DNA from 3 places in the Paenibacillus sp. FSL R5-0908 genome. Region 2 is predicted to be linked to each of the others. Evidence: riboswitches for the same ligand, from Rfam matches in the RefSeq annotation. Region 2 holds a riboswitch; each other region holds the start of a gene.
The links. Region 2 has a riboswitch for cyclic di-GMP ahead of MKZ09_RS23480 (thiamine pyrophosphate-binding protein). Riboswitches for the same ligand answer to the same signal wherever they lie in the genome.
Positions count from the first base shown of each region.

Region 1: another riboswitch for cyclic di-GMP. It lies ahead of MKZ09_RS03025 (choice-of-anchor A family protein); the one in region 2 lies ahead of MKZ09_RS23480 (thiamine pyrophosphate-binding protein).
Region 3: another riboswitch for cyclic di-GMP. It lies ahead of MKZ09_RS03850 (transglutaminase-like domain-containing protein); the one in region 2 lies ahead of MKZ09_RS23480 (thiamine pyrophosphate-binding protein).

Region 1 is NZ_JBBOUV010000001.1:643,063-653,636, reverse strand. It holds gene MKZ09_RS03030 (alpha/beta hydrolase) at 1-395, opposite strand, end outside; gene MKZ09_RS03025 (choice-of-anchor A family protein) at 543-2,921, opposite strand; cyclic di-GMP riboswitch class I at 3,030-3,120, opposite strand; gene MKZ09_RS03020 (hypothetical protein) at 3,617-4,009, shown strand; gene MKZ09_RS03015 (ASCH domain-containing protein) at 4,209-4,622, opposite strand; gene MKZ09_RS03010 (hypothetical protein) at 4,712-5,164, opposite strand; gene MKZ09_RS03005 (MarR family winged helix-turn-helix transcriptional regulator) at 5,376-5,789, shown strand; gene MKZ09_RS03000 (SDR family oxidoreductase) at 5,803-6,624, shown strand; gene MKZ09_RS02995 (hypothetical protein) at 7,087-7,302, shown strand; gene MKZ09_RS02990 (undecaprenyl-diphosphate phosphatase) at 7,530-8,333, opposite strand; gene MKZ09_RS02985 (hypothetical protein) at 8,429-8,707, opposite strand; gene MKZ09_RS02980 (cupin domain-containing protein) at 9,803-10,345, shown strand.
Region 2 is NZ_JBBOUV010000001.1:5,142,771-5,153,344, forward strand. It holds gene serA (phosphoglycerate dehydrogenase) at 1-622, shown strand, start outside; gene MKZ09_RS23465 (SDR family NAD(P)-dependent oxidoreductase) at 1,000-1,833, opposite strand; gene MKZ09_RS23470 (helix-turn-helix transcriptional regulator) at 1,993-2,949, shown strand; gene MKZ09_RS23475 (methyl-accepting chemotaxis protein) at 3,071-4,321, shown strand; cyclic di-GMP riboswitch class I at 4,496-4,592, shown strand; gene MKZ09_RS23480 (thiamine pyrophosphate-binding protein) at 4,748-6,388, shown strand; gene MKZ09_RS23485 (carboxymuconolactone decarboxylase family protein) at 6,399-6,767, shown strand; gene MKZ09_RS23490 (hypothetical protein) at 6,975-7,325, shown strand; gene MKZ09_RS23495 (ketoacyl-ACP synthase III) at 7,380-8,372, shown strand; gene MKZ09_RS23500 (DNA-binding protein) at 8,449-8,664, opposite strand; gene glpK (glycerol kinase GlpK) at 8,679-10,172, opposite strand; gene MKZ09_RS23510 (ATP-binding protein) at 10,291-10,574, opposite strand, start outside.
Region 3 is NZ_JBBOUV010000001.1:840,218-850,791, forward strand. It holds gene MKZ09_RS03830 (phospholipid carrier-dependent glycosyltransferase) at 1-1,220, shown strand, start outside; gene MKZ09_RS03835 (glycosyltransferase family 2 protein) at 1,316-2,296, shown strand; gene MKZ09_RS03840 (GtrA family protein) at 2,283-2,690, shown strand; gene MKZ09_RS03845 (class D sortase) at 2,793-3,452, shown strand; cyclic di-GMP riboswitch class I at 3,572-3,654, shown strand; cyclic di-GMP riboswitch class I at 3,729-3,809, shown strand; gene MKZ09_RS03850 (transglutaminase-like domain-containing protein) at 3,823-4,632, shown strand; rRNA gene MKZ09_RS03855 (16S ribosomal RNA) at 5,000-6,557, shown strand; rRNA gene MKZ09_RS03860 (23S ribosomal RNA) at 6,791-9,716, shown strand; rRNA gene rrf (5S ribosomal RNA) at 9,846-9,962, shown strand; gene MKZ09_RS03870 (acyl-[acyl-carrier-protein] thioesterase) at 10,201-10,574, shown strand, end outside.

The sequences.
Region 1 (10,574 bases), 4.5 Mb from region 2:
GCGCTATCTCCATGCCCTCTTGCATCGGGAATTAGGATGTTAAAGCCTAAGTTCTCGTAGTAGATTTTGGCGTACGCCCCCATATCCTTTGCTTTACCTGAATAACCGTGGGCTAGAATGGCTGTGCGTCCCGCAGCACGATTAGATTGGAGTAAGTAACCTCTTAGTTTAAGTCCATCTGCAGATACGATCTCAATATTCTCAAAGCTCTGGCGAGAGACCCAATCCTTCCCCTCCCCCCAAGAAGCTCCGGCAACCGGAGGATCAGCCTTCAGATTAGGATTATTACTTAGAAATACCTTTGGCGCTCGTTTAATAGCAATACCATAGAAGAAAAATCCCACATAGATTAGAATCCCTATGATGATTACAGCGCTAATAATGAACCATATCAATTCGCCTTCGCCATCCCCTCTTCATTTCTTTTGCAACAAGAGTATACCATCTACTTAGAATGCACCAAACTATCGCAATCATGACATACAAATAGAGCCGCCATCGGGACACCCCCCGAAAGCGACTCTATGTTGCTCTACCGTTTATTATTTATTCTTTTTGGAGAACTTGGTTCTCATTAATAATCCGATAAGTGCAAAACCTAAACCTGCTACATAGTAAGGTGCAGGACTTGATTCACCCGTCTTTGGCAATTCCTTCACAGGTGGCTTACCTAATGGGATCGTATCGTCTACTACGATGATTTCATCAGGTGTTGGTGTTGGTGTCACTGCCGGTACCGGACCTAATGGGATCTCATCATCATCAACAAGTACTTCTGTGCTATTCGACGGTGTTGGTGTTGGTGTTGGTGTTGGTACTGGCGCTGGTGTCGGCGAAGCTACAGGCCCAAGCGGCACAGGATCTTCTGCAAGAACTATAGTGCCAATTACGGATGATGGCGTTGGTGTCGGGAACACCGAAGTCTCTGGTGTCGACGTTGGTGTTGCCTCAGGCGTTACCGTTGGTGTTGGTGTTGGTGTTACCTCTGGCGTTACCGTCGGTGTCGGTGTTGCTTCTGGTGTTACCGTCGGTGTTGGCGTTGCTTCAGGCGTTACCGTCGGTGTCGGTGTTGCCTCAGGCGGCGTCACTGTTGGTGTCGGCGTCACTGTCGGCGTTGGCGTTGGTGTCGGCGTCGGCGTTGGTGTCACTGTTGGCGTTGGCGTCGGCGTTGGTGTTACTGTCGGTGTCGGTGTCACTGTCGGCGTTGGTGTCACTGTCGGCGTTGGTGTCGGCGTCGGTGTTGGTGTTGGTGTCACTGTCGGCGTCGGTGTTGGCGTCGGCGTCGGTGTTGGCGTTGGTGTCGGCGTTGGTGTCACTGTCGGCGTTGGTGTTGGCGTTGGTGTCACTGTTGGCGTCGGCGTTGGTGTCGGCGTCGGCGTCACTGTCGGTGTTGGTGTCGGCGTCACTGTCGGCGTCGGTGTTGGCGTCGGCGTCGGTGTCGGCGTTGGTGTCACTGTCGGCGTTGGTGTCGGCGTCGGTGTCGGTGTCGACGTTGGTGTCACTGTCGGCGTCGGTGTTGGTGTCACTGTCGGCGTTGGTGTCACTGTCGGCGTTGGTGTCACTGTCGGCGTCGGCGTTGGTGTTGGCGTCACTGTCGGCGTCGGTGTTGGTGTTGGTGTCGGCGTTGGTGTTGGTGTCACTGTCGGCGTCGGTGTCGGTGTTGGTGTCACTGTCGGCGTCGGTGTTGGTGTCGGTGTTGGTGTCACTGTCGGCGTCGGCGTCGGTGTTGGCGTTGGTGTTGGTGTCACTGTCGGCGTTGGTGTTGGTGTCACTGTCGGCGTTGGTGTCGGCGTTGGTGTCACTGTCGGCGTTGGTGTCGGCGTTGGTGTCACTGTCGGCGTGGGACATGGTGTTGGCGTCGGTGTCACTGTCGGCGTTGGCGTTGGCGTCACTGTCGGCGTCGGCGTCGGTGTTGGCGTTGGTGTTGGTGTCACTGTCGGCGTTGGTGTTGGTGTCACTGTCGGCGTTGGTGTCACTGTCGGCGTCGGTGTCGGTGTTGGTGTCGGCGTTGGTGTCACTGTTGGCGTTGGTGTCGGCGTTGGTGTCGGCGTTGGTCCAGGTTCATCACCATCGTATGGATAGTGGTGAAATTCACCACCACCAGTACCTTTGAGTGAAGCCGCCACTAAAGTACCGTTAATCTGACCATTAATAAAATCAACATGAGCATAGGGGGCAAGTATGCTTCCCATTACACCTATGCCTGCCATATCAAGATACGCAGCTTGGCTAAAGTTAAGCAAAATTTTCTTGCTGTTCAACACGTTATTAGGTAGAAATCCGAAGTTTTTCATTTTTACGTTAGAACCATCAATATTAATAATTGCAGTAGATCCTGAAGGAACATTTATTGTAATTCCGTAGGTATTAGAGACGTTATCTCCTGGAACATTAAAAACATTGACCGCAGGATCTGTACCTGTCAGGGTAAGGCTGCCATATTGGTACACTGTTGTTCCATTCGCCGGCAATGCTGCAAGTTCTGCTGATTTGTCCTTCAAAGACTGACCTACGGCTGAAAAGTCAATCGTACTCCCCTGTCTTTTTGTACCACCCTTGAGGAGCGTTACATTCCCTGAAAAATCTCCCCCGTACACGATATTCCCATAAACAGTACCTCCGTTGAAAGTAAGATTCCCTCCAACAACAAGTGTGTCAGTCAGGGAAACCTCTGCAGCGTTCAACCTATCTCCAACACTATAGTTGGTTAAGTTAACGTTACCTCCAGCAGCAAACCTTCCTTCCGTATCCGAAACTGTTGTTATATCCCCTAGAATAAACACGTTGTAGACCGCTGCAATTCCCAATGTAGAAGAACTACTAGCTCCAGCAACTCCAGCTCCCAATGAGGAAAGCCCACTACCTACCGTCAAAATCCCAGCTAATACAAGCGAGAGTAACGGTTTTATTCTTCTTTTCAAATGGCACACCTCCTAAAACTATGATTTATATTAATCAGAATAATTACCAGAAACTCTAAAGGACCTAACAACAAAAAAGACCGCCAAAAAGAAGTGGAATTCCCTTCTCATGGCAGTCGGACGGTCATTGTGCCTTTAAGACACTTTAGACTCCTGGACTTTGCGTCCCGCCCTTTCAGACGGTTTGCTATTATCATGACTATATATATGTATTACACTGCAAGTCCAGAACTGGTAGCTGAAGCATTCTATCCAATAACAGTCTATGACTTTTAATACTTTTGAATTAATAACAGTTTAGCGCCCGACACCCACAATTGTCAATCAATTCCTTTCGATAATCCCCCCGCATTAGTACCACACAAAAAAAGCGCCTAAAGGCGCTTCGCATAAGGTTTTTCATTAAATTTTAAAGTAACTGTATATAGCCCAATATGGATATCCATAAGGGAACACTCAGAATTAAACCAAAAAACAATCCACGCTGGAGGCTGCCCTCTTTTTCCATCATAATTCTCCTTTATGTGCGTCCGATATATTAATTTTTATTATTACAATTTTTAATATAATTTATTCTTCGTTATTTAGTTGTGAATTTAATCACATTGGATAAGCTGTTTAGAAATACCATTGATTATTTTTGGAATATCGGGGTAGAATACGAATATACGTTCCTATTAGAGGTGATGAGATTCATGCATAGAGCAGAAAGCAGGGACAACATGCTGGTGAAATCTTATTTATTGCTTCCGATGATTTTATCAGCTTTCGAACGGGACTCCGCCATTTTATCTACACACTTACGAACACCCGCCCCTTATCTGGAGGTGCTTGGAACAGCTGCTGCAGTAGCTACAACAGATCTAAGGGATGTTCGTGCAGAAATGAGAAGACGGGGAATCAAGGTGTATGAGCAAAACAGACTTAATACGGGAATTGAAGCCAAGTATATATGTCGTGGCTATCACGAACGAATGCTGCTGTTGAATGACATTGTTGCGGCTCAGGCTGCCATCCATATGCGCAGATACCTAGGGCTGGATATTTCATCTTTTAAGAGTTACGAAGAACAGTACCAGATTAAGTAAAGCTGTATAGAAGCCGCTGCGCTCTCTCCCCCCAATCAATTAGTGAACAAAAAAATAGGCCTTACCATGGGAGTTGGCAAGACCTGAGAGAGATATACCACAAAACACTGGGGGGTGTTTGGTGTCTCTAATATATACCTCGAACCTGAAAAAAAGCTGATAGGCACATAAAAATTACATTAAAAATATTGTTCGCCGTTCAGAAGTGATTAGAGTGCTCCCACAAGCTTAGCCGACCTTTAGCTGGAATCGGATGGCTTAATGGATGAACCCCTTCAAGCTTCCAAGCAAACCGTCCTTCGCTATAGTCGCCAAAATCATATTCGTTCCCATTGATCCATTCCCTTAAATCCACCTCTGGAGTAACCACATAACATCCCGCGAGCTGACCTGTAGCAATAATAGCTCCTGTCGGCAAATTATTCGCTGTATAGCCATGTCTCGCCAATACTGATTTGTACGGTTCCTGTTCACAAATCTTTTTGTCGATCCGCATCCCGGCATGAATGCCTAACTCGCCGCGGTAGGCTGTTCTCCATGAACGAGTTTCAAACTCTTTTTCACCAAGAGCAATTAAGGTCGCCCAAGGCTGCCGTATTGTTATACACCGCATGATAATTATCCTCTCCTACGAATGACCCTGAAACGATCACCTTAGGCTTGCATATTCAGAGTATGGTCACAGTAATTCATAAGTATAATTTATGGTCTCAAAAAATTCATGCTAGTAATCAAAATATGGGTAATTCCAAAAATAGCACATGGAACGAGGAGGAGATAGTTTTTCATCCAAAGTCCAACGAAAAAGAAATACAAAGGCGGCATGCTTGCAATTCCTAGTATCAGTAACCACGGAGCAACCACCCCATTATAATAGAGCATCCAAGAAATATAATAGGCTGCCAAAAACAAAACTGCTAGTCCAATGTAAAGGTTGCTGTTACTTCCTTCGCCTTTGTTTATCAGAACAACCATAAGAATAACCGTCAACACTCCAAACAATCCTTCTATAATATTCAATGTTTTATGGGTGGAACTGTTTCCAGTAAGCACATTATTTGCAGGAGGCACTAACATCCAGATTATATTAGGAAGTAGCTGTAAAGTGTATAATAAAAGGCCTTTCAACGAAAACTGAAATCCATATTTTATCATAATATTCCCCTCCCAAAACTTAATGTATGCTATAAGAACATTCATTTTTATTATATACAAACAAAAGTTCTAAATATCAATATTATAGACATTCACCTGTAACTCCCCCCAATTTAAACAAATAAAATAATTAAAATTGATAAAGGAGAATATAGTTTGTATACTAATCAAATAGTTAGTGTACAAACTATGTAAAGAGGGGAATTAATTTATGGACAACCCAGGACAGTTATTAATAAGAGTAAGTCTTGAAATGAAAAAAAGCTTAACAAAAAAACTTTTACTTTATAATGTAACAGCTCCTCAATGGGCCGTATTAAAAGATATATCTATTCATTTAGAAGGAACAACTCCAGCTATGATTGCAGAGCGAACTTACTCGGATCGCCCTACAATAACGGGTATACTCGAGCGACTTAAAGCAAAAGGGCTTCTGGACATTAGAGATAATCCAAATGATAAACGATCAAATCTTGTATTCATTACAGATTCGGGAATGATAATTAAGAATCAAATAGAAGTTCTTAGTGACGAAATCATGGATAACGCACTTAAAAATATTTCTGAACAAGAAATGTCCACGTTTATGAACGTGCTTAAAACGATCTATTTAAATATTAGTTAGGGAAGTGAAACTTATGATTCTAATCACAGGGGCAACCGGTAATGTAGGACGTGAAGTGGTTAACGAACTAAGGAAAAGTGAAACACCTTTTAAAATTGCCTCCCATCGAAAGGACAGTGAGTATGTTTATTTAGATTTTGAAAATGCTGATTCTTTTCGTCCAGCGTTAACAGGAGTGAAAAAATTATTTTTACTGCGCCCTCCTCATATAGCTGACTCAAAAAAATATTTCCAACCTCTCATAGATATCGCAAAGGAAGTCGGAGTTGAACACATTGTGTTTCTATCCCTATTGGGCGTAGAGAAAAACCCAATTGTTCCACACCATAAAATAGAAAAAATCATTAAAAAATCAGGAATTCCATATACTTTTTTACGCCCAAGTTTCTTCATGCAAAACTTAATTGCTCAACATGGGGAAGAGCTACGTAAAGAAAAGGAGATCTATGTACCCGCAGGAAAAGGCAAGACTAGCTTTATCGATGTTCGTGATATCGGTACTGTAACAGCTAGAGTCCTAACTGAGAATGGTCATGAAAATAAAGGTTACTCGTTAACGGGGACTGAAGCGCTAGATTACTATGAAGTAGCTGAAATTTTATCTGAAGAGCTAGGAGAAACAATCAAATATGTTAATCCATCCGTTCTTCAGTTTAGAGATAAAATGTTAACAAAAGGAATCCAAAAAGAATTTGTTACTGTTATGATTGGAATTTACTTCACAGCAAAAATTGGATTAGCCAAAAAAACCACGCCTGATTTAGAAATATTACTTGGTAAAAGACCCATTACATTCAAAGAATTTGCACATGACTATAAGTACGAATTAGTTTAATCATGGAGGTTTTTGGGCTAAACCATCAGGAAAGTTGCACCTTCTAAATATAAAAAAGGCGATGAGATTAAAGTGTTTTTTGAAGTAAGTGATGATTCATTCCCTGCACAAGTTACCGCCAAAAAAATCACCAAAATCAAGAATTGAGCAAAAGAATAGAATCTACTATAAAGAAGCGGCGTCTCCAAAAGGGGCGGCGCTTCTTTGTATAGATTTAAGGAGAAATCCATATTTATAAATTTACTCTGTGCAAAAAAGTGACCCCACCAACTTCCGGCAGGGTCTAGATCTATTTTATAAGGGGGTTATGTATTTACTATAATCCTCATAGCTTAAATAAGTATGAAGCCCGTCTAAAGATTTGCTGAAATATTATTTTTTTATCGAAACCGATCAAATATAGTAACGTATCAATCTTAATTTTCAAATTACTACATATACAAAATGGAGGTGTGTATAAAGATGAAAATATTCAGTCTATTGCTTGTAGCATTGTCTTCCATTGGTGTAGTTGCCACATTCGGATTTTCAACATTCAGCTTAATCACAGGAATTATAGGGGGGCTTATTTCAGCATTTGCAATTTCAGGCTACTTGCAGTCTGTCAGACGTGATTACCCCAATGAGAGCTATGAGAACAAACATGTTAAGTATCAGTCGAACTATAATACTTGGTAAGCAAAAGTCCCACCTTAAACTGATGGTAGAAGAAACAAACGAGGGATAACGGCTAGCTGTAGAAGTGCTTTCACCGAAAATTCATTCCTTAGTTCATAGATTACATGAGCTTTGTCTTGTTTGGTGATTTCCCCTTGTTTTGAACCTCTAGTTCAATCTGTGCAGGATATGATGTATAACCCTTTTTAAAAGCTTCTTTCCCATGATGTTCATATTAACTAATCCAATTACTGTATGACAATTAAATAGAAGAGAGCTGCTAAAACAAACCGGTATAGAGCAAACCACTCCAATCGAAGTCGCTTAATCAGTTTGATGAACGTCACTACTGCAATCATTGCCACAAGAAAGGATGTCGCAAAGCCAATTAACATTAGAAGCAAATCGTCAGAACTCAGCAAATCACGACTATCGTACAAATCCAACAAGCTTGCACCAAACATAACTGGCACGGAAATAAGGAATGTAAAATCTGCAGCGGCTTTTTGGCTAGTGCCAAGCAACAGGCCACCTGAAATCGTCGAACCTGATCTCGAAAATCCCGGCCATAACGCCAAGCATTGGAACAGACCAATTCCGAAAGCCTGTTTATAATTAATCTCATCGATAGTACCAGCGGTTTCAGTCCGCCTATTCCGCGCTGCAATGATCATCAACACACCACCAACAACTAGACCGATCAAAACAGGGGTTGGGCCAAATAATTGGCTTTTTATTGTGTCCTTGAAGAGAAGATATAGGATTAATGCTGGTAACATAGCCAAAATCATATGAATGACATTTAATCCTTTGCTTTTGGAAAAATCCATTCTAATCATATTAACCCCAATCTCCAAATACCTTTTCCAATAAAGAATTAGAACTGCCATCACTGCACCCAACTGAATAACAATTTTAAAAGTTATTGCAGCATCACCCTCAAAGCTAAGCAAATCGCCTGCTAAAATAAGATGTCCAGTAGATGATACTGGTAAAAATTCAGTTAAGCCCTCTATTATGCCAAGTATTATTGCCTTAATTACGTCAGTCATCATTGGATTGTCCCCTTACGGAAATAAAATCATTTAATTTCCAGTATAAGGGAGACACGTAAACTTCCCCATCGATTAACCTAACAATATTCAATTCAGAATGACATAATTGTCACATTGCTCATTATTCCAGTCTTAAGTAACTCCTTTATTAAACTACCATTTCCCGTTAGCATAACAACAGAATCAAACATTAAACCTTGATCAATAAAAAATCCGTTAATCTTCTGAACTTGCTGCCCGTTATTTTGGATAATCAATTTCGGAGCATGCAGCAGATATGAATACCGAAACGTAACTTCCATCTGATCATTCTGCGGCCGCGTGCGTGGAGCCTCAATCACCATCATGATTCCAAAGCGCTGAGAAACCACACAGAACCGCCACCCCGACCAAGGATATGGGGGTCTTTGGTTTGCAAAACACAAAATATTAAGTATAATATTATTGTCGAAACGCTAAGGCGTCTGTACAGGATGGCTACCTGGCACTGATGATGGCAGGCCAAGCGCTTTATAAAGTTTTCTTTATGTGTATTTATACTTTAGGAGCGTGGTTATCTATGAAAATTAATATTACCGCACATTTTAACATTGATATTACTTTATCTCTTCATCTGTTAGCCGTAGCCAGTCTTGCTTATGAACTCAGTTCACTGACGAGCTCGTGAAATTCGAGCGAAAAGTATCTGTACTAAGACACCTTGTGGTGTCTTTTTTATTTTTATAGTAATTACCATCTAACCGATCTGCCCCCGCAAGAGAAAAGCAGCTTATGCTGCTCCTCCTCCACATCCTTCATTCTGATTGCTGTCAGCTTGCGACACGCCTTCCATCTGCTCGACAGTGACCACTAGTCATACCGTTTTCATTAGGGCCATTCATCAATAACCGAAGACCTCACTTTACTTGAGTAAAGGTAGAAGAATGGTAGAAGACAGGTAATTTCAAGACAAATGGCACGGTCCCGGAATCCCGGAAAACCGCGCCATTGCGCCATTCTTAGATATGCTGGTGAAGGGAATTGAACCCCCGGCCTACGCATTACGAGTGCGACCCAGCATATATTTATTAGGTTTTCCTGGGGTCTGTTGGGCAATAAATCGCGTGTTTTAAGCATATAGTTACTTCTAAAGTTTTGTTGATATTTGGTTGTTGTTAGAAGATTGGTTAGAAGTTTTGTTAGAAGAAAAACCGCAACGTAATGCTACCTTAACACCACGTTCCCGCTGGAGTAATAATGAGTATATGGCCAGCATATCACTTCTTCCTAAACCTCCTTGTACATGGGTGTCCTTGTGTTTACACGTTTATTATAGACGTCTTTAACCTTCCATTGAAACGAATGACGAAGCTAATCTTATGCCTGGCCTCCTTAGGCTCCAGCCCATTTTTGCAGGTTTTGCACTCCTTTACATAGGCAGATGCATATGACTAAAGTACACACAAAATCGTAAGAGGAGAATGAGTATGTACCATAATTCATGCCATCAGTATCAATTGCATTACCCTATGCATAACAATTGGATTAACAACTATCAGACATATCTGCCTCAACATTATTATAATTGCTACCCCTATGGAAAAATAAACTTAAGAGATTATGGACAATGTCCACTTGTAGTGAATATTGACCAGGTAGCAAAGCAAAACCAAACTTACCGTACCGCTTTATGGACAGGGAAATATTTTCAAGTGACTTTGATGAGTATCAATGTTGGCGATGATATCGGTTTAGAGGTCCATCCGACAACAGATCAATTTATACGTATTGAAGAAGGTCAGGGACTTGTTCAAATGGGGGATAGGAAAGACAATTTAGATTTTCAAGTGATGGCCTACGATGACTATGCAATTATGGTACCTGCTGGAAAATGGCACAATTTAACGAATACAGGAAACAAACCCCTTAAACTATATGTTATCTATGCACCGCCTGAACATCCATATGGTACAGTTCATGAAACAAAAGCAAATGCCATATCTGCAGAAGGTAAGCACGTTCAGATATAAAAACAATCTTATTTTGTCCCGGCCAGAGCCCGCGGCCAATTTATTCATCTTATCACAGCATAAGTTTAGTTTAGTATGCCTTAACTTCATATCTGTACCGCAAGCTGACCGCTCTAACCAACTGATATAGAGGAAAGGGATAACCCCTAAAACTCTATTAGTGAATCGTTGATTTTATTGGGGTTCGGGACTATAAGGTAAATTGGATTATAAAGAGTTCGCGACCAAA
Region 2 (10,574 bases):
CAAACTCCAGCCTTACTTCACACTTGGTGAGAAGCTGGGCAGCTTTGTTACCCAAATTACAGATAGTGCTATTCGTGAAATCCATGTTGAGTATGCGGGTGATCTGTCAGATGTCGATACCCAACCACTTACCCGCTATATTGTGAAAGGCGTGCTCTCCCGCCACTTTGCTGAGGATGTTAACATCGTTAACTCCATGCACTTGGCAAAAACACGCGACGTTAATGTAGTAATAACTAAAGCTTCCAAAACTAAAGGCTTCACTAATCTGATTACCGTGACCCTTAAAACAGATCACGACCAAGAACGTCTCGTAGCCGGAACATTGCTGCAAGGTTATGGAGAAAGAATTGTTCAAGTGAACAAGTTCCCCGTTGATATCGCTCCTGAAGGACATCAAATTGTCGTATCCCATAACGACAAACCAGGGATTATCGGACTTGTGGGTACATTGCTGGGCGAAAATGATGTCAATATCGCCTCCATGCAAGTGGGACGTAAAATCGTTGGTGGCGAAGCAATCATGCTGCTGACCGTTGATAAAGCTGTACCTACTCATGTGCTTGTGAAGCTTGCTGGCCTGCCAGAAATCAACACTGCAGAAGAAATCATTCTTCTGTAAGCAATAGGATAGAAATCAAACAACAGAGCAGCGATTCTCCTCTTATAGGAGTTTCGCTGCTTTTGTTGTTGATTGTTAGCTAACCTGTTTCGAATTCATCTACAACGCCGAACCGAGTTCCCTCGTGAGGCTTACGGACACCCTTGAGGTTTCGGACCCAGATGACCTTATATGCAATAATTCCGCTTTTGAAGCAGGGTTTCGGACTCCAGTGTCACTATTCCTCAAAAAGAGAGCTAAATCAGGTGTTTTGCCTATCAATAGCGTCTATGGGGACCGATAGCGTCCTAAATATACGAAAATGCTGCATTTTAGATCAGCTGTGTCCTATACTGCTTCGTACGCACATATGGGATCAAACAGATCAAGATTGCTGTTTAGACTAAGAATGCGGGAACAGTCCGACCATCGATGTCTGTAAATCCATACTTTTCAGCCAGCTTAGCAACCTGCTGCGGTTGTCCGGTCATAGACATGACCTCAGGATCGGCTGCTAGAGCAGTGACTGCTCTACCGATATAGGTTGTGGATTCAGTCATCTGCAATTCTTCAACCTCATGCCAATGCTCCTCATCCGTGTTCATGCTCTCCAGCACCGCCTCTGTCCTCATCCAGCCCGGAGTGAGCGGAATAACTGCAATGTTGTCCTCTTTAAGCTCATTCGATAACCCGTAGGCCATGCGCACAAGTGTATTTTTAGAAAGATCATAATAGAAGTTTCCTAGATATTTGTAATGATCCCAAAAGGTTGTATGGATGATTAGACCGCCAGCTTTTGCCTCGCGCATTAAAGGTATTGCGAAATAATTTGTTACCAATTGCGCCCTCACACCCGCATTAAACATATTATCCCAGTGCGCTGTAGGAAGCTCCCAAAAAGACTTCTGCTCAATAGGCAAGTCATTCCCGCCCCATACATTATTGACTAAAATATCAAGCCGCCCTTGCTCTGAAGCAATCTGGCGAATGACTGCCTCTGTCTCCTGATCTTTTGTATGATCACATCGTATGGCGCTGCCGGACCCTCCCTCTGCTTTTATTTCCCTAAGTACGTTATCAATGCTCCGCTTGCTATGCTCTGTGCCAGAAGCCTCTGTCGTTCTGCCCGTAATATAAACGAATGCACCTTTCCTTGCCAGCTCCAATGCAATTCCTCTACCAGCACCTCTGCTGCCCCCGGTGACCAATGCTACTTTTCCTTTTAAAGTCATGTTCTCAATCCTTTCTACACTTGTTTTTCTCTAAATGTTCTGTATTTAATCCTTACCTTATATAAGTATAATTCTTTAATATGACATCAACTGACATATATAATATAATAATTTATTAAGAACTAGCTAACATTTATTAGGAGGAGGAGTGTTCACTTAATGAGAGCCGATCGTTTGTTATCCATCTTACTTTTGCTGCAAAATCGTGGAAAGATGACGTCCCGTGAGCTAGCCCAGACCTTAGAAGTGTCTGAACGAACTGTGTTTAGAGATATGGAAGCCTTATGTACAGCAGGAATACCGATTCTTGCCGAACGGGGACGCGAAGGGGGTTGGATGCTCACAGAAGGTTACCGAACCTCGTTAACGGGTATGAAGCCCTCAGAGATTGCTACTCTGCTGTTGTCCGCAGACTCCTCGATTTTAAAAGATCTGGGTATACAAAACGACTTCTCTTCTGCCGTGCTTAAGCTGGAGGCTGCTTCCCCATCCAGGCCGAATAATCCAGCCAGTTACCTGAGCCAGCGCATTCATATTGATGGTGCCAGCTGGCACCCTTCCGACGAGACGTACCCGTTTCTATCTATCCTGCAGGAAGCTGTTTGGGAAGACCATAAAGTGAAGATCACTTACCCACGGAACGACGAGATGAAGGAGCGTTTCATTGAACCTCTCGGGTTAGTCGCAAAACGTGGAGTTTGGTATGTAGTGGCACGAACCGAGGGTGAAATGCGGACTTTTCGCGTGTCAAGATTAATACAAGCTGAAGCAACTAATGAATCATTTGTCAGACCTGAGGTTTTTGATTTAAAAAGCTACTGGGAACAATCGACTTCAGCTTTTAAAGCAGCACTGCCAAAATATGTAGTGAAATTAAAGGTGAATGAGTCTATTCTTAAAGAATTACAACGTGAAAGATATGTAACTATAACTTTAGTAGAACCCTCTGCTAATACTGGGTGGATGAACGTAGAGGCCGAGTTTAATACTATAGAATCTGCCTGTCGTATCGTACTCTCTTTCTCTCCTTCAGTTATTGTTTTAGCTCCTACCGAACTAGTAGGGATGGTAAAGTCTGCTATTAAAACAATTTCCACAATATATGAGGAATTTTGACATGAATTCTAAATATCTACTACTTAAAGAAGATTTATGACACTTCTCTATAGACCAATGACCTATAAATCCCCTATAATAACACCATTACATAAAATTTAATAAGGGGGACATTTTACCAATGAGCTGGATGCACAAACTTCCGTTAAAACAAAGAATTGTTGCCGGATGTTACCTCGTTGCCGCACTGTTTGCTATTCCTGTCTTAGTTACGTTAATGATTCTAGGTCAATTTCTCGTAGGAATTATACTAGTAGTTGTTCTTGCAGGTCTGACTTTACCTGTTGCTCGCTTCGTGGAGAGAACGCTTACATCTTCTTTTGATGATATTGCTAATGTATCTCACAGTATTTCGAAGGGGGATTTCACTAGCAGAGCGGACGAAAACGGTTCAATGGGTGACGTAAGCCGCTCCTTTAACACAATGATTGATAAGCTCAAGAAGATTCTGACCGATGCATCACAGATCACCCGTCAAGTTATGGATGCAAGCCGCGGAATCGAAGATAAGAACCAGAACCTGAAAATTGTCATGGCACAAGTAGCCTCTTCCTCTACTGAGCTCGCTCTTGGTGCAAATGAAATATCTACGGATATCGCTGATATGACAGAATCCATTAAAGACATTGAGACCAAAGTATCCAATTATACGAACTCCACCAAAGAAATGAACAGACGTTCAATACATACCTTAGAACTTGTTGAGCAAGGGCGCCAATCCGTAGATACACAGGCTGAAGGCATGCGTAAAAACATAGAGGCTACACAAAAAGTGGCTGATACTATTGAAGCTCTTTCACAAAATGCCCGCGGGATTACGATGATCACCAAGACCATCACAGAGATCGCTGAGCAGACCAACCTGCTGTCACTGAATGCCTCCATCGAAGCTGCTCGTGCCGGAGAGCATGGTCGGGGTTTTGCCGTTGTAGCTCAAGAGGTTCGCAAGCTTGCTGAGGAATCTACGGCATCCACAAAAGAAGTATTCGGTTTGGTCCGCAGCATTGAGTCAGATATTAAACAAGCCATCGATAATATCGCCATCAATGAAGAGGTCGTGCAGGTTCAGAACGAAATGATCACACAAACTGCCCATATTTTCGCACAAATTGTACAAAGCGTGCAGTACATTACCGAGCAAATCTCTTCATTCTCTGCGGAGAGTGATCTTATGCTAGAAAGTGCCTTGAAAATTTCGAGTGCAATCGAGAATATCTCAGCAATCACCGAAGAAACCGCTGCTGGCACAGAAGAGGTATCGGCGGCTATGAATGAACAGATTAATGCCCTGCAATCTGTTGCAGAAGAAACGGAAAAAATGACCCAGGCCGTATTTAATCTGCAAAAAACCATTCATATCTTTAAATTCTAGTTCAAAACTATCAACTGCCACCTAAGCTGAGTCTTAGGTGGCAGTTTTTTTCGCGAGGCAAAACTTCATCTCTTGGACAAGACTTTCGTCAAATTTCGAGTTTTTTTAGCGGATTATGTTGACAAAAATTAATGAGGAATATATTGTAAAGGAAAATTATTCTTATCAACTATAAATTAATATTGGCAAAATCCTCGAAAGAGGATGACGCAAAACCATGGATCTACAGCCTCATTTTTTCGTTTGAGGCCATGATTGCCAGGTTGCAGAGGAACCAGGACGGCTGAACTATTGTTCAGTCTTAGCGGCGCCTTATGCCACCAACCTGTGCTTACTATAGAGCACAGGTTTTTACTTTTTGAGTATATTGATCTATCGTATCTATGCGATAGATTAATAACTAATATATATCAAAAAACTTGTGAGGTGTTTCTTTTGAAGACAGTCGCAGATTACATGGCGGAAGCACTACGTAACCTTGGAGTCACCCATTCTTTTGGGATCATTGGCAAATCGATTTGTCCAATAGTTCTAAAGATGGTGGATTACGGTATTGAATTTATTCCCGGCAGACACGAAGCAAGCTCCGGATTCGAAGCAGCAGGATATGCGCTGAAAACAGGTAACCTAGGCGTAGCATTTGGTACTTCGGGTCCTGGGGGAACTAACCTGCTTACAGCAGCAGCACATGCGAAAGCTAACAACCTACCTGTCCTATTTATTACTGGCCACCAATCCATTACAGAGCTTGGAATTCCTCAATGTCAGGACTCCACTTCTTTTCTGGCTGATTTAGCTGATATGTTCAGACCTGCCACCTTGTTCAGTAAATTGGTTGAACGTGGGGATCACTTTGGTACTATTTTTAATCATGCGATTTCTGTGGCCCTGACCAAACGTGGTCCTGTTCATCTTTGTATTCCTTTTGATGTACAAACTGAAGTATTGGAAGAATGCAATATAGTAATCCCAGAAAGAGAGTCTCTAATTAGTCAAGCTAATATCGATAGAGTCATCGATGCTATTCAAGCTGCTAAGAATCCTTTGATTATTGCGGGTAAAGGAATTAACCGCTCCGGAGCACATAAAGAGCTTGTTCAACTCGCAGAAACTTTTAATATTCCTGTAGTAACCTCTCCTGGTGGAAAAGGGGCTATAGTCTGGGATCACCCACTCTATCATGGTCCTATTGGCGTTGGCGGTTCGACCCACGGGGACGATTTATTAAATAAAAGCGATTTATTTATAGTGCTTGGATCACGTTTAAGTGATATGACCATCTGTAATCTTAAACGGGAGAATCATCCAGCAACTTTAATTCAATTTGATATTGATCCAACCTTTGTCGGAAAAATACTATTGTCCAAAACGATCCCGGTCACTGGGGACCTGCGCGATAATTTGGTGCACTGCCTAAATCATATTGACCCAAGCACAATCACCAAACGTGATGCTTTGGCCGATGCTGATTATTCAGAAGAGCTTCCAACCCTCAAGAATCTTTCCCTTGCTTCGGTAATGAGCACTTTAAGTGATTTAATTCCTTATAATAATTCAATTTTCGTTGATGATGGAAGTCATGGATTCCACGCTGCAAAATGGTACAAGGTTAAGAAACCGGGCAGCTTTGTTTTTGATGCTTATTTTGCTTGCATGGGTAATTCGATCGGCATGGCTATTGGTGCAAAAGTTGCAGCTCCTGAAGAAACGGTCCTCTGCATTACAGGTGATGGTTGTTTCATGATGCTCGGCGCTGAGATTAACACCGCTGTCTGCAAAGATATCCCTGTCATCTTTATCGTGGTCAATAATAAGCAACTAGATATGGCTCTTAAGGGTATGGAGAAAACCACAGGTCGTATCGATGGAACTCTATATGAAGTACCTATGGACGCCGTGAAATTCGCTGAATCTCTAGGTGCTAAAGGCTACAAGTGTGAGACAGCGGATGAATTCACAGCTGCAATTAAAGATGCGGTAGCTCTAAACCATGTTGCCGTTATTGAACTACTAACAGACCGTGATGAAGTCCCTCCGACTGCACACCGTACTTTGAACCTAAACTAGGAGGCTAACCATGAAGGAAAATATCAACAGTGGTCTCAACCACTTCACGAATCTATCAGGAGACTATGGCGCAAAAGCACTAGCTCCAATTAAAGACCACTTCCCTGACTTGGCTGAATTTATTATGGGGAATGCCTATGGCGATATTTTTCAACGTAATACTATAGCCCCTGACTGGAAGGAAATCGCAGTCATTTCATCTTTAATTTCAATGGGTCAATTCGAACAGCTGGGTGTTCATTATGTCATGGCCCTTCGTGTTGGAGTCACCGTAGAACAGCTTAAAGGTATTCTATTACACTTAGTACCCGTTATAGGGGCACCTAGAATCATCACAGCTTTTAATATCCTGCTTGCAACCATAGAAGAAATCCAATAATCCAACAGTTCGACAACAATATACAAAATTCGACTTTATTATTGCACACGCTTGAAAAATATGCCTATAATAGAGTCGGAATATCCCATTACTTGCTGTATAGTGTCGAATTTTGACTTTTATAAAACAGCTAAGTGGATATACATATGGCTGGATATTGCAGTCGAACTGTTTTGGACAAATTCAATCTATGGGAGAGATTTAGGCATGGGAAGTTTCGTTTTGAAGACAGACACTGCAAACAAGGTTATTAACATTGAGTTGGATGGAACATTTTCTGAAGAAGATGGTCTAAAATCTATTCAAGCTTATCAACAAACTATCAATCCAATTACTCCAGCTGACTATGAACTAAAAATCGACTGCAGAAAGCTAAATGTAACTGCACCAGATGTTGTACCTCTTTTAGAAAGCTGCTTTGTAATGTTTAAGAATGATGGATTTGTAAAAGTAAATCTAACGCTTGAAAATAACCCGATCCTCAAAATGCAGCTTTCCCGTCTTGGCCGTAAAGCTGGACTCGATAACATCGAGATCATTTCTGCGGTCACAGTCTAGATCTTTTAATCTTAATATGTAGGCCACATCTTACTGCTTTCCTGGAGGCGTATTATGACCGGAATTCGTATTAAAGGCATTGATATCTATCATCCCAGCAATATAGTTGGTAACGACTTTTTCATTAAGCATTTTGACGAAAAAGGCATTGATATTCGAGGTCTATTATCCGCATTAGGTCGTATTACACGGTATAGTATTAAGGATGCGGATGAGAATTCCCTTACGATGGCTTTTGAGGCTGTCCGGAATGTTCTGGAGAAAAGTGGTCTCACAGGTGCCGATATCGACCTTATTGCCTATGCAAGTCAAACTCCTGAGTATATCTTTCCTACCAACTCATTAATGATTCACCGTTTGATCAAAGGCGCATCCCATACAATCTGCATTGACAGCAATGCTAATTGTGCGGGTATGACGGCTTCTGTGGAACAGGTTAGCCGTCAGATGCAAGCGAATCCTAGGATTAAACGAGCATTGGTAATCGGCTCCGATTATGTAACCCCTCATGCCGATAAGAATGATCCGGTCTACTACGCTAACTTTGGTGATGCAGCGGCGGCAGTCATTCTTGAACAAGCTGAGGATGCGGTCGGTTTCATTGACTCTATCTACCAAACGGATCCATGTGTTTGCGATAATTCCAAGTTCCCGTGCGCAGGCCTGGCTAAACTGGGTAAACAAGGTGTAGCGGCTGGAGAGTTTAATGTGAAGTTTATTCCTTTTGATGATTCCATTTGCATAGATGCTGCTTCTGAGTCTATTCGTACTCTACTGTCTAACAACAATATCGCGCCTGAAGCCATTAAAGCAGCCTGCTTCTCACAGTTTTCATTGCCTAATATCTTAGAGATGTGTGAGAAAGTCGGCATTGATCGCAATGTAGCGGTATACATAGGAGATGAATTCGGATATACCTCTACGAGCAGCCCATTTATTGCTCTACATAAAGCTGTAACTACTGGAAAGATCGAACGTGGTGATAAAGTCCTGTTCTGGACAGTGGGCGCCGGTTGGCAAAATGTAGCATTTGTTATTGAATATTAGGAGCTATATAACAAAAAGCGGCAAGCTAGGGATTCACCTAAGCTTGCCGCTTTTTAATATAAATATGAACGCAACATCAGGACTTACTTGCAAAGGTGAGCCCCTTTTCCGCGAGGGCACTTCGTAATAGAACGATCGCCTTTGGCCCCAATCCATGTAGCCGCAGAAGCTCTGCCTCCGTAAGCTTGCTGAATTGTTGAAGCTGAACATATCCAGCCCCATGCAGGGCTCGAAGCGCCGGCTTAGATAGTCCGCCCGGCAGATCAGATTCTGTTCCGTTAACCATAGACATATACAGCCCCTTTATTACTGATATCCTTCATGCTTCTCCCAACCCATAGTACGCGCTACAGCGTCCTTCCAGGCATTGTAACGACCTTCCCGCTCAGTTATACCCATCTCAGGCGAGAAGACCCTCTCAGCCTTGTTGAAGCTCTCTAGCTGGGCACGTGTCCAGACGCCGGACGTTAACCCGGCCAGAAGCGCCGCACCCAAAGCTGTTGTCTCCGCATATGTTGTTCTAGTAACCTCACTGCCCAGGATATCAGACTGGAATTGCATCAGCAAATCGTTACGCACAGCTCCGCCATCCACACGAAGGCCGGTCAATGGCATGCCTGCGTCTTTTTCCATAGCTCCTATTACATCTCTGGATTGAAAGGCTAAGGACTCCAATGTAGCTCGTACCAGATGTCCTGAGGTAGTGCCTCTAGTAAGGCCAAATATGGCTCCACGGGCATACATGTCCCAATAGGGTGCCCCCAGTCCGGTAAACGCAGGCACAACGATAACCCCTTCACTGTCCTCTACTTCCCGTGCTTTATCTTCTGAGCCTGCTGGCTCCTCTATAAGACCAAGCCCCTCCTGCAGCCACTGAACGGCCGCTCCGGCCACGAACACACTGCCCTCGAGAGCATAATAGAGTTCATCTCCCATACCCCAAGCTACAGTGGTCAACAAGCCATGGCTGGAGGCTACAGCTTCTGTGCCTGTGTTCATTAGAATAAAGCAGCCTGTACCATAGGTGTTTTTGGCACTGCCGGGTTCTAGACAAGTATGTCCAAACAATGCAGCCTGTTGATCTCCAAGTACAGAGCGAATTGGAATGTCCGCTCCGAACCACTGTTTGTCTGCTACTCCAAATTCGCCGCCAGACATTCTTACTTCTGGCAGGATGGCACGCGGAATACGAAGCTCTTCCATTAGCTCTTCATCCCAGCACCGTTCATGAAGATTGAACAGCATCGTACGTGAGGCGTTGGTAACATCAGTGACATGTACGGCTCCGCAAGTAAGTCTCCAGATTAACCAGCTGTCGATCGTCCCTGCTAGAAGTTCACCTCGATTCGCCCGTTCTCGGGCGCCATCCACATGATCCAGTATCCAGGAGATTTTAGTAGCTGAGAAATAAGCATCTACAACAAGGCCCGTCTTGCTCGCAATAACTTGCTCCAGCCCTTTACTTTTAAGTTCTTCACATTGCTCTGCAGTACGCCTGTCCTGCCACACAATCGCAGGGTATATCGGTTTGCCCGTTATTTTATCCCAGATTAAAGCTGTTTCTCTCTGATTGGTTATTCCGATGGCAGAGATCTCCTCAACTGCTATGCCACCCCGCGCAATCGCATCTCTTGCCGCTGCGAGCTGTGACTCCCAGATTTGCTCAGGGTCATGCTCTACCCAGCCTGGATGGGGGAAGGATTGTTTAACTTCATATTGACCTTGTGAGACCCATTTAGCCTCCGTATCGAACAATATGGCTCGTGAGCTGGTAGTACCTTGGTCTAAAGATAAAATCATTCTATGCCCTCCCAAGCAAAACCTACAAGATATGTTCCACGATGAACAAGATTAATGTGTTTGTTTCAACAAAAAGCACCTCTGCTGTCAGAGGCGCTATCACACATTGTGTTTGGAATTACTGTTTTTCGACAGGAAGTCTTAGCGTAAAGGTTGTACTTTCGCCTAGTTTGCTTGAAGCTGAGATAGTCCCGTGATGCGACTCTACAATATTTTTAACAATCGCAAGCCCAAGTCCCGTTCCACCCGATTCTCCCCGTACACGCGCCTTATCAGCTTTGTAGAAGCGGTCGAATATATACGGCAGATCCTCTGGTGGAATTCCAACCCCTTCATCCTGAATTTTAATCTCAAGATAACGACGGCCTTCTAATACACAAGTTCCTGTATGAACCGTGATTT
Region 3 (10,574 bases), 4.3 Mb from region 2:
CACACGGGATAGTGCCTTACGAGAATACGCATCCACCGCTTGGCAAGCTTTTGATTGCCATAGGTATGGAGCTGTTCGGAGTCAATCCATTCGGCTGGCGTATTATCGGAACCTTGTTCGGAGTTGCCATGTTACCTCTCATATATGTAATGGCGCTTCGTTTGTTTAAGAAAAGCAAATACGCCGCCCTCGCGGCAGGATTGTTTGCACTGGATTTCATGCATTTCACACAGACAAGAATCTCCACGATTGACGTATACGGAGTATTCTTCATTATGTTGATGTTCTATTTTATGCAGCGGTATTACACAATGAATTTCTACAAGCAGCCTTTAAGAAAAACATTAATTCCGTTATTCTGGTCTGGCTTATTCTTCGGAATCGGCGTAGCTTCGAAATGGATTGTGCTCTATGGAGGAGCAGGGCTGGCCATTATGCTGGCTATCTCCCTTTTTGAACGCTACAGAGAATACCAAGCCTCCGGACGCCTGCTGGCCGAGGGGAAGATTAAAGACAAGGAATTGCTGGGCACCTGTCGTGAAGCAGTAGATTCTTTTTGGAAAAAGACTATTATTACGTTGGCTAGTTGTATCGGGTTCTTTGTAATTATTCCAGTAATTATTTATAGCTTATCTTTTGTACCGGGGTTATCTGCATCAGCAGAGGGCTTCACTATAAAAGGTTTGATTGATTCCCAAAAGAACATGTACAACTACCACAGCCAACTTGTAGCTACACATCCTTTTGCTTCCTCATGGTGGCAATGGCCGTTTATGAAGAGACCGGTCTGGTTCTTTAGCGGCGGTGAAGGTTTGCCGGAAGGTCAGGTCAGCAGTATAGTGACTATGGGGAATCCTCTTATCTGGTGGACGGGTATTTTTGCGATGCTGGCAACGCTGTGGATTACGCTGAAACGTAAAGATAAGAACCTCTACATGATCTGGATCGCCTTCTTCTCGCAATATGTTCCGTGGATGCTTGTCCCAAGAGAAACGTTTATTTACCATTATTTTGCTATGGTACCATTTATGATTCTTGGTATTGTATATATAATGAAGTTGTTGGATAGTAAATTCCCTGAGGCCCGTTACGTACAGTATGTCTATGTAGCCGTTGCTTTGCTGCTCTTTATCGCTTTCTACCCGGTACTGTCAGGGATGCAGGTCAGTGGAGATTACGTGAAAGATATGCTGCGTTGGTTCCCTACTTGGGTTTTCTAGGATTTATAAAATCTATAAAATAAGTTTATGTATGCAGCGTTATTATGAAGTATAGATGGATGTAACGCTCCAAAAAGCTTGTAGGAGGAATAAAGGTGAAAGCCAGATATAGTGTGATTGTACCCATGTTCAATGAGGAGCAAGTAATTAGCCATACTTATGAACGTTTGAAAAAAGTAATGGACGAGTGCGGCGATACTTATGAGCTGGTCTTCGTCAATGACGGCAGTCGTGATCGTTCCGCCCAGATGATTCGGGAGATTTGTGAACGAGACGAGCATGTCAAGCTGATTGACTTCTCGCGTAATTTCGGACATCAGGTAGCGATTACAGCTGGCATGGACTATGCCGAAGGTCAAGCGGTTGTTGTTATTGACGCTGATCTTCAGGATCCTCCGGAGGTCATTTTGCAAATGATCGAGAAGTGGAAAGAGGGCTACGACGTTGTATATGCGAAACGCCTGAAGCGCCACGGAGAAACGATGTTCAAAAAGGTCACCGCGAAGCTTTTTTACCGCCTGCTCAGCAGTATGACAAGTGTGGATATTCCTACGGATACAGGCGATTTCCGTCTTATTGACCGTAAGGTATGTGATGTCCTGCGGGGACTTAAAGAAAAGAACCGTTATGTCCGAGGTTTGGTGAGCTGGGTTGGCTTCAAGCAGACTATGGTGGAATATGAACGGGAAGAACGTTTTGCCGGAGAAACCAAATATCCGCTGAAGAAAATGATTCGTTTTGCGTTAGATGGCATCACCTCTTTTTCACATAAGCCGCTTAAGATTGCTACGTATATTGGATTCTTCCTTTCATTCTCTAGCTTTCTCTATTTATTTTTCGTCTTGTTTCAAAGGATATTTTTCACCTCCTGGACGGTTCCGGGCTGGGCTTCCATTGTAGGCGTCAATCTGCTCTTTAACGGTATCGTTCTGATGCTGTTGGGTGTGATTGGGGAGTATATCGGACGGATTTATGACGAGTCTAAAGATAGACCGCTATATATTGTTAGTGAGACTAAAGGCTACCAGAACGAAGAACAACTGGACCGCCGGAAGGATCACAATGATGTCAGATAAGAACTTGCGCGCTGCATTCATACAGTTCCTCAAATTTAATGCCGTAGGTTTACTCAATACGCTGATTGATTTTGTGATTTTTACATTGTTGAATTCACTAGGGATGGTATACGCATTGGCGCAGGTGATCTCCTATAGTGCAGGTACGGCGAATAGCTTTATTTTGAATAAAAAAGTTACCTTTCGTGATCGCAACCGGGGGAATAAAGAAGGCTTCGACCGCGTGCAGCTGGTCAAGTTTATCGTGCTGAATCTGGTAGTTCTCGGAATATCACTGCTGTTAATGCATCTGTTGACAGACAAACTAGGTATTCAAGTCTTGATCTCTAAGGTGCTGGTTACCTTTATCACGGTGATCATCAATTTCTTTGGAAGTCGTAAATGGGTATTTTAAACATTAATTTCAGGCAGAAGGAGTTGCTATGCTTAAAGGCAAGTAACTGTTTCTGCTTGATTTGTATATATCCATAAAAACAATATACGGAGGTGAATAACATTGCGTAAATTCTCCTATCTACTCATACTGGCTGGGATACTTATCATGTTATATCCGACAGCTAACGAATGGTACAACGACAGGCAGCAGGAGAAGTTATTAGAAACGGCTGAACTAAGCACTGCCGATAGTGCACCCCAACCAGATTTGAAGAGCAGGTATGCTGAAGTTACTCAGCTGTTAGCAGAGGAATCGGTTCTGGATGCCCAGGCACAGCCCCAACCCCAAGAGACAGAAAAGCCTGAACCGGAGATTGAAGTCGGTGGCAAGGTAATCGCACTAATTGAAATCGATAAGATTGAATTGAAGCTGCCTGTATTAGAAGGGGCTACAAAAGCTAATATGAAACATGCTGCAGCCCATATGAAAGAAACGGCACCCCTTGGAGAGATCGGAAATGCTGCAATCGCGGCGCATCGGGCTAGAACTACGGGTCGTTTGTTTAACAGATTGAATGAGGTTGTTGTGGGGGATGTCATCACGGTAAAGACTAGTGATCTGGTGTTTAACTATGAGGTGTATGATATTTCTGTTGTAGATCCGAGTGATGTCTCTGTTCTTGACGGGAATGACAAGGATAAGATTCTTACTTTAATTACATGTGATCCGCTAGTGAATCCAACGCATCGGCTGATTGTTCATGCCAAATTAACAAAATGAGAATAGTGAATGACAAGAAAACACAAATACCGGGAGATATCTATAAAATAATGGGTAATCTAGTAAATTAGGTCTTGTTCACATCTATAAATATGATAGTATTATACTATAAAAGCTAAACACGATAACGGCAAACCTTCCGAAAGGTAGGGACGCAAAGCTAAAGGGCCTTTTCCCGAAAGGATGGCAGCCAGCTACCGAATGAAGAGGCTTTTTTTGTTTGTTTCAAATGGATTCTATCAATTATATCTAGTAAAGCTAGAACAGATAGAGCTTATACGATAACGGCAAACCTATCGAAAGGTAGGGACGCAAAGCTAAAGGGCCTTCCCGAAAGGATGGCAGCCAGCTACCGAAAGGAGTTTTATCCGTGAAAAAGGTTTATTTTATGCTGGTGGCGTTGTTCGTCTTAATGACTTCAGTTCCGGTAAGTACAGCTCAAGCTGCAAGTGCAGATGCCAGCTGGTTGATTACATCCAAAGTGGCTCAAGGTGTTATTGGTATTAACTATGATATTCCGAAAGATAAAAGAATCAAACTCATGATCACCAAAGATAACAGCAGCTATACTTATAACTTGTATGCTTCTGGACAAGCTGAGGACTTCCCTTTGCAACAAGGAAATGGGACTTATAAGGTTTCTGTTCTGGAGAACACAACCGGCAATAAATACAAAGCGTTATATTCCGAAGTAGTAGACGTAACCATGAGTGACTCGAATTCCGTATATTTGGGCTCCGTACAGAATGTGAAATGGAGTTCTTCTGATAAAGCGATTGTCAAAGCTAAACAATTAGTACAAGGCAAAACAACAGACGAAGAGAAAGTTAAAGCGATCTATAACTATGTAGTTGCGAATGTACAATATGATTACTCTCTTGCTAATAGTGTAACTACTGATTATATTCCAAGCATCGATAAGACATTGACTACTAAAAAAGGGATTTGCTATGATTACGCTTCTCTTTTTGCCGCAATGCTGCGGAGTGTAGATGTTCCTGCTAAGTTGGTAATGGGGAATACAAGCTACGTTACGCAATATCATGCATGGAATGAAGTGTTGCTTAATGGGAAGTGGGTTACCATTGATACTACAGTGGATGCAGGACTTGCAAAGAGCGATAAGAAAACTGATTTAATTAAAGCCTCGAGCAAATATACTGCGGCAAAATACTATTAAATTAATCGCTAGAATCATAACGATATTAAATAAACAACTAGCTTAATCATTAAGCTAGTTGTTTATTTTTATATTAGGGGTTGCTTTTCTATTAATAGTTGGGGTATTATAGGTAAGCGTTGTTAGACAGCGTACAGGCGATACAGACGAGGCTGATAAAAAGCTTCGAAAAATAAAGCTTGCATTTCTGAAAACAACATGATATATTATAAGAGTTGCTGCTGAGACATTAAACGGCGCCAACGAGAACTTGATCTTTGAAAACTGAACAACGAGTGAGTAGGAAATCACGCAAGTGAAATCCAAAATTAGAGAATTAATTTTCTCGTCAGATGTTTCAAAATGAGCATATCGCTCTTTTCAATACTAATTGGAGAGTTTGATCCTGGCTCAGGACGAACGCTGGCGGCGTGCCTAATACATGCAAGTCGAGCGGAGTTACTTTGAAAGCTTGCTTTCAAAGTAACTTAGCGGCGGACGGGTGAGTAACACGTAGGCAACCTGCCCTTCAGACTGGGATAACTACCGGAAACGGTAGCTAATACCGGATAATTTCTTTTTTCTCCTGAGAGAAGAATGAAAGACGGAGCAATCTGTCACTGAGGGATGGGCCTGCGGCGCATTAGCTAGTTGGTGGGGTAACGGCCCACCAAGGCGACGATGCGTAGCCGACCTGAGAGGGTGAACGGCCACACTGGGACTGAGACACGGCCCAGACTCCTACGGGAGGCAGCAGTAGGGAATCTTCCGCAATGGGCGAAAGCCTGACGGAGCAACGCCGCGTGAGTGATGAAGGTTTTCGGATCGTAAAGCTCTGTTGCCAGGGAAGAACGTCCGGTAGAGTAACTGCTACCGGAGTGACGGTACCTGAGAAGAAAGCCCCGGCTAACTACGTGCCAGCAGCCGCGGTAATACGTAGGGGGCAAGCGTTGTCCGGAATTATTGGGCGTAAAGCGCGCGCAGGCGGCTATTTAAGTCTGGTGTTTAAACCTTGGGCTCAACCTGAGGTCGCACTGGAAACTGGGTGGCTTGAGTACAGAAGAGGAAAGTGGAATTCCACGTGTAGCGGTGAAATGCGTAGATATGTGGAGGAACACCAGTGGCGAAGGCGACTTTCTGGGCTGTAACTGACGCTGAGGCGCGAAAGCGTGGGGAGCAAACAGGATTAGATACCCTGGTAGTCCACGCCGTAAACGATGAGTGCTAGGTGTTAGGGGTTTCGATACCCTTGGTGCCGAAGTTAACACAGTAAGCACTCCGCCTGGGGAGTACGGTCGCAAGACTGAAACTCAAAGGAATTGACGGGGACCCGCACAAGCAGTGGAGTATGTGGTTTAATTCGAAGCAACGCGAAGAACCTTACCAGGTCTTGACATCCCTCTGAATCTGCTAGAGATAGCAGCGGCCTTCGGGACAGAGGAGACAGGTGGTGCATGGTTGTCGTCAGCTCGTGTCGTGAGATGTTGGGTTAAGTCCCGCAACGAGCGCAACCCTTAACTTTAGTTGCCAGCAGGTAAGGCTGGGCACTCTAGAGTGACTGCCGGTGACAAACCGGAGGAAGGTGGGGATGACGTCAAATCATCATGCCCCTTATGACCTGGGCTACACACGTACTACAATGGCCGGTACAACGGGAAGCGAAGCCGCGAGGTGGAGCCAATCCCATCAAAGCCGGTCTCAGTTCGGATTGCAGGCTGCAACTCGCCTGCATGAAGTCGGAATTGCTAGTAATCGCGGATCAGCATGCCGCGGTGAATACGTTCCCGGGTCTTGTACACACCGCCCGTCACACCACGAGAGTTTACAACACCCGAAGTCGGTGGGGTAACCCGCAAGGGAGCCAGCCGCCGAAGGTGGGGTAGATGATTGGGGTGAAGTCGTAACAAGGTAGCCGTATCGGAAGGTGCGGCTGGATCACCTCCTTTCTATGGAGAATCGTTCTCTGCAATGAGAACATTCAAATCGGAAGTTTAACTTCCACAAACTCAGGTTTAGGCCTGTTACTCACTCGTTGCTCAGTTTTGAGAGTTTAAGCTCTCAAGTAAGACTTGATCCTTGAAAACTGGATACCGAAACGAATTTGCGTTTTAGAACATCTTTTAGCAACTTGTGCAAACAAGTAAATGTTATTAGTGAGATTTTTCTTCGGAAGAATCAAGGTTAAGCTAATAAGAGCACACGGAGGATGCCTAGGCGCCAGGAGCCGACGAAGGACGTGGCGAACAACGAAACTGCCTCGGGGAGCTGTAAGCAAGCTTTGATCCGGGGGTGTCCGAATGGGGAAACCCAGCTGTGGTAATTCGCAGTTACTCATTTCTGAATACATAGGAAATGTAGAGGCAGACCAGGGGAACTGAAACATCTAAGTACCCTGAGGAAGAGAAAACAATAGTGATTCCGTCAGTAGCGGCGAGCGAACGCGGAACAGCCTAAACCTAAGAGCTTGCTCTTAGGGGTTGTGGGACGTCTCACATGGAGTTACAAAGGAATATGGTAGGTGAAGAGGTCTGGAAAGGCCCGCGATAGAGGTAAAAGCCCTGTAACCTAAACTGTATTCTCTCCGAGACGGATCCCGAGTAGTGCGGGGCACGTGAAACCCCGTATGAATCCAGCAGGACCATCTGCTAAGGCTAAATACTACCTGGCGACCGATAGTGAAACAGTACCGTGAGGGAAAGGTGAAAAGCACCCCGGAAGGGGAGTGAAATAGAACCTGAAACCGTGTGCTTACAAAAAGTCAGAGCCCGATCTATGGGTGATGGCGTGCCTTTTGTAGAATGAACCGGCGAGTTACGTTTAACATGCAAGGTTAAGCCGAGAAGGTGGAGCCGCAGCGAAAGCGAGTCTGAATAGGGCGACTTAGTATGTGGACGTAGACCCGAAACCGTGTGATCTACCCCTGTCCAGGGTGAAGGTGCGGTAACACGCACTGGAGGCCCGAACCCACGTACGTTGAAAAGTGCGGGGATGAGGTGGGGGTAGCGGAGAAATTCCAATCGAACTCGGAGATAGCTGGTTCTCCCCGAAATAGCTTTAGGGCTAGCCTCGGTATAAGAGTAGTGGAGGTAGAGCACTGATTGGGTGCGGGGTCCGCAAGGATTACCAAGCTCAGTCAAACTCCGAATGCCATATACTTATTGCCGGGAGTCAGACAGTGAGTGCTAAGATCCATTGTCAAAAGGGAAACAGCCCAGACCATCAGCTAAGGTCCCCAAGTGTGTGTTAAGTGGGAAAGGATGTGGAGTTGCACAGACAACCAGGATGTTGGCTTAGAAGCAGCCACCATTGAAAGAGTGCGTAATAGCTCACTGGTCGAGTGACTCTGCGCCGAAAATGTAACGGGGCTAAACACACCACCGAAGCTATGGCTAGATGCTTTGCATCTGGGGTAGGGGAGCGTTGTGTAGGGGTTGAAGGTGTACTGAAAAGAGCGCTGGACACTACACAAGTGAGAATGCCGGTATGAGTAACGAAAAGATCAGTGAGAATCTGATCCGCCGAAAGCCCAAGGTTTCCTGAGGAAGGCTCGTCCGCTCAGGGTAAGTCGGGACCTAAGGCGAGGCCGAAAGGCGTAGTCGAAGGACAACAGTTTGAAATTACTGTACCACCGTAATCCGCTATGAGCGATGGGGTGACGCAGGAGGGTAGTGACGCGGACTGATGGATGTCCGTCTAAGCAGTGAGGCTGGTGTGTAGGCAAATCCGCACATCGTTAAGGCTGGGCTGTGATGGGGAGCGAAAATTATAGTAGCGAAGGTCATGATCTCACACTGCCAAGAAAAGCCTCTAGCCAGGAGAAGGTGCCCGTACCGCAAACCGACACAGGTAGGCGAGAAGAGAATTCTAAGGCGCGCGGAAGAACTCTCGTTAAGGAACTCGGCAAAATGACCCCGTAACTTCGGGAGAAGGGGTGCCCCGGTAGTGTGAATAGCACGAGGGGGCCGCAGTGAAAAGGCCCAAGCGACTGTTTAGCAAAAACACAGGTCTGTGCGAAGCCGCAAGGCGAAGTATACGGGCTGACGCCTGCCCGGTGCTGGAAGGTTAAGGGGAGTGGTTAGGGGTAACCCGAAGCTATGAACCGAAGCCCCAGTAAACGGCGGCCGTAACTATAACGGTCCTAAGGTAGCGAAATTCCTTGTCAGGTAAATTCTGACCCGCACGAATGGCGTAACGACTTGGGCGCTGTCTCAACGAGAGATCCGGTGAAATTTTAATACCTGTGAAGATGCAGGTTACCCGCGACAAGACGGAAAGACCCCATGGAGCTTTACTGCAGCTTGATATTGAATTTGGGTACGATCTGTACAGGATAGGTGGGAGCCGTAGAAATCGGAGCGCAAGCTTCGGTGGAGGCGCCGTTGGGATACCACCCTGATCGTATCTAGGTTCTAACCTAGTACCCTTATCGGGTACGGGGACCGTGTCAGGCGGGCAGTTTGACTGGGGCGGTCGCCTCCTAAAGAGTAACGGAGGCGTTCCAAGGTTCCCTCAGAATGGTTGGAAATCATTCGCAGAGTGCAAAGGCATAAGGGAGCTTGACTGCGAGACCTACAAGTCGAGCAGGGACGAAAGTCGGACTTAGTGATCCGGTGGTACCGCATGGAAGGGCCATCGCTCAACGGATAAAAGCTACCCTGGGGATAACAGGCTTATCTCCCCCAAGAGTCCACATCGACGGGGAGGTTTGGCACCTCGATGTCGGCTCATCGCATCCTGGGGCTGAAGTAGGTCCCAAGGGTTGGGCTGTTCGCCCATTAAAGCGGTACGCGAGCTGGGTTCAGAACGTCGTGAGACAGTTCGGTCCCTATCTGTCGTGGGCGCAGGAAATTTGAGAGGAGCTGTCCTTAGTACGAGAGGACCGGGATGGACGTACCGCTGGTGCACCAGTTGTTCCGCCAGGAGCATGGCTGGGTAGCTACGTACGGACGGGATAAGCGCTGAAAGCATCTAAGCGTGAAGCCCCCCTCAAGATGAGATTTCCCAATTAGTAAGACCCCTTGAAGACGACGAGGTAGATAGGTTGGAGGTGGAAGTGCAGTAATGCATGGAGCTGACCAATACTAATCGGTCGAGGGCTTATCCTATACGTAGAATGCAGATTTGTTTCGGATTCAGTTTTCAGGCGATTAAGCCTGTAACACGCTTAGAAATTCATTGTCACTTCTGGTGATGAACCGAATTTCACGCGGCAGCGTCTGTTTCACAGACGCATGTTTGGTGGCGATAGCGGAGGGGTTCCACGCGTACCCATCCCGAACACGACCGTTAAGCCCTCCAGCGCCGATGGTACTTGGACCGAAGGGTCCTGGGAGAGTAGGACGTTGCCAAGCACACGAAGCCATTGTTGATTTATCAACAATGGCTTTTTTGTTCCCTTTATCGCTTAATTTAAATAATGTGGATAAGTTATGGGCAATTAACGAAAATATAAAAGTTACTAACATGTGGATGAAATAATAAAATATATTCAAAAATGAAAGTAGTCCCCAATTTATGTGGATAGAGCAGTGGTATATGTGGATACTTCAAGTAAATGCAAGGATATTTTGCATGGCAGGAGGATAAACAATGGACAACAGTAGTGATCTTGTGTGGATAGAAGATTTTTCTGTACATGCGAGCGACACGGATTATCGTTCGCAGGGTAAGTTATCCTTTATTCTGGATATCATGCAATGTGCGGCAGACTTCGCAGTGGGTAATTTGGGGATAAGTGTGGAAGAAATTCTGAATGCAGGAATGGGCTGGATGATGATTACGTTAGATCTTGATTTTAAGCGTATTCCCCGCCCGAATGATCTGCTTAGCGTACATACCTGGAGTAAAGGTACTAAAGGGGCTTTATGGCAACGGGATTATCGTATTTTCGATGCAGATCATATAGAAATCGCCACAGCACGATCCATATGGGCTTTAGTAGATATTGAGAAGAGAAAGATACT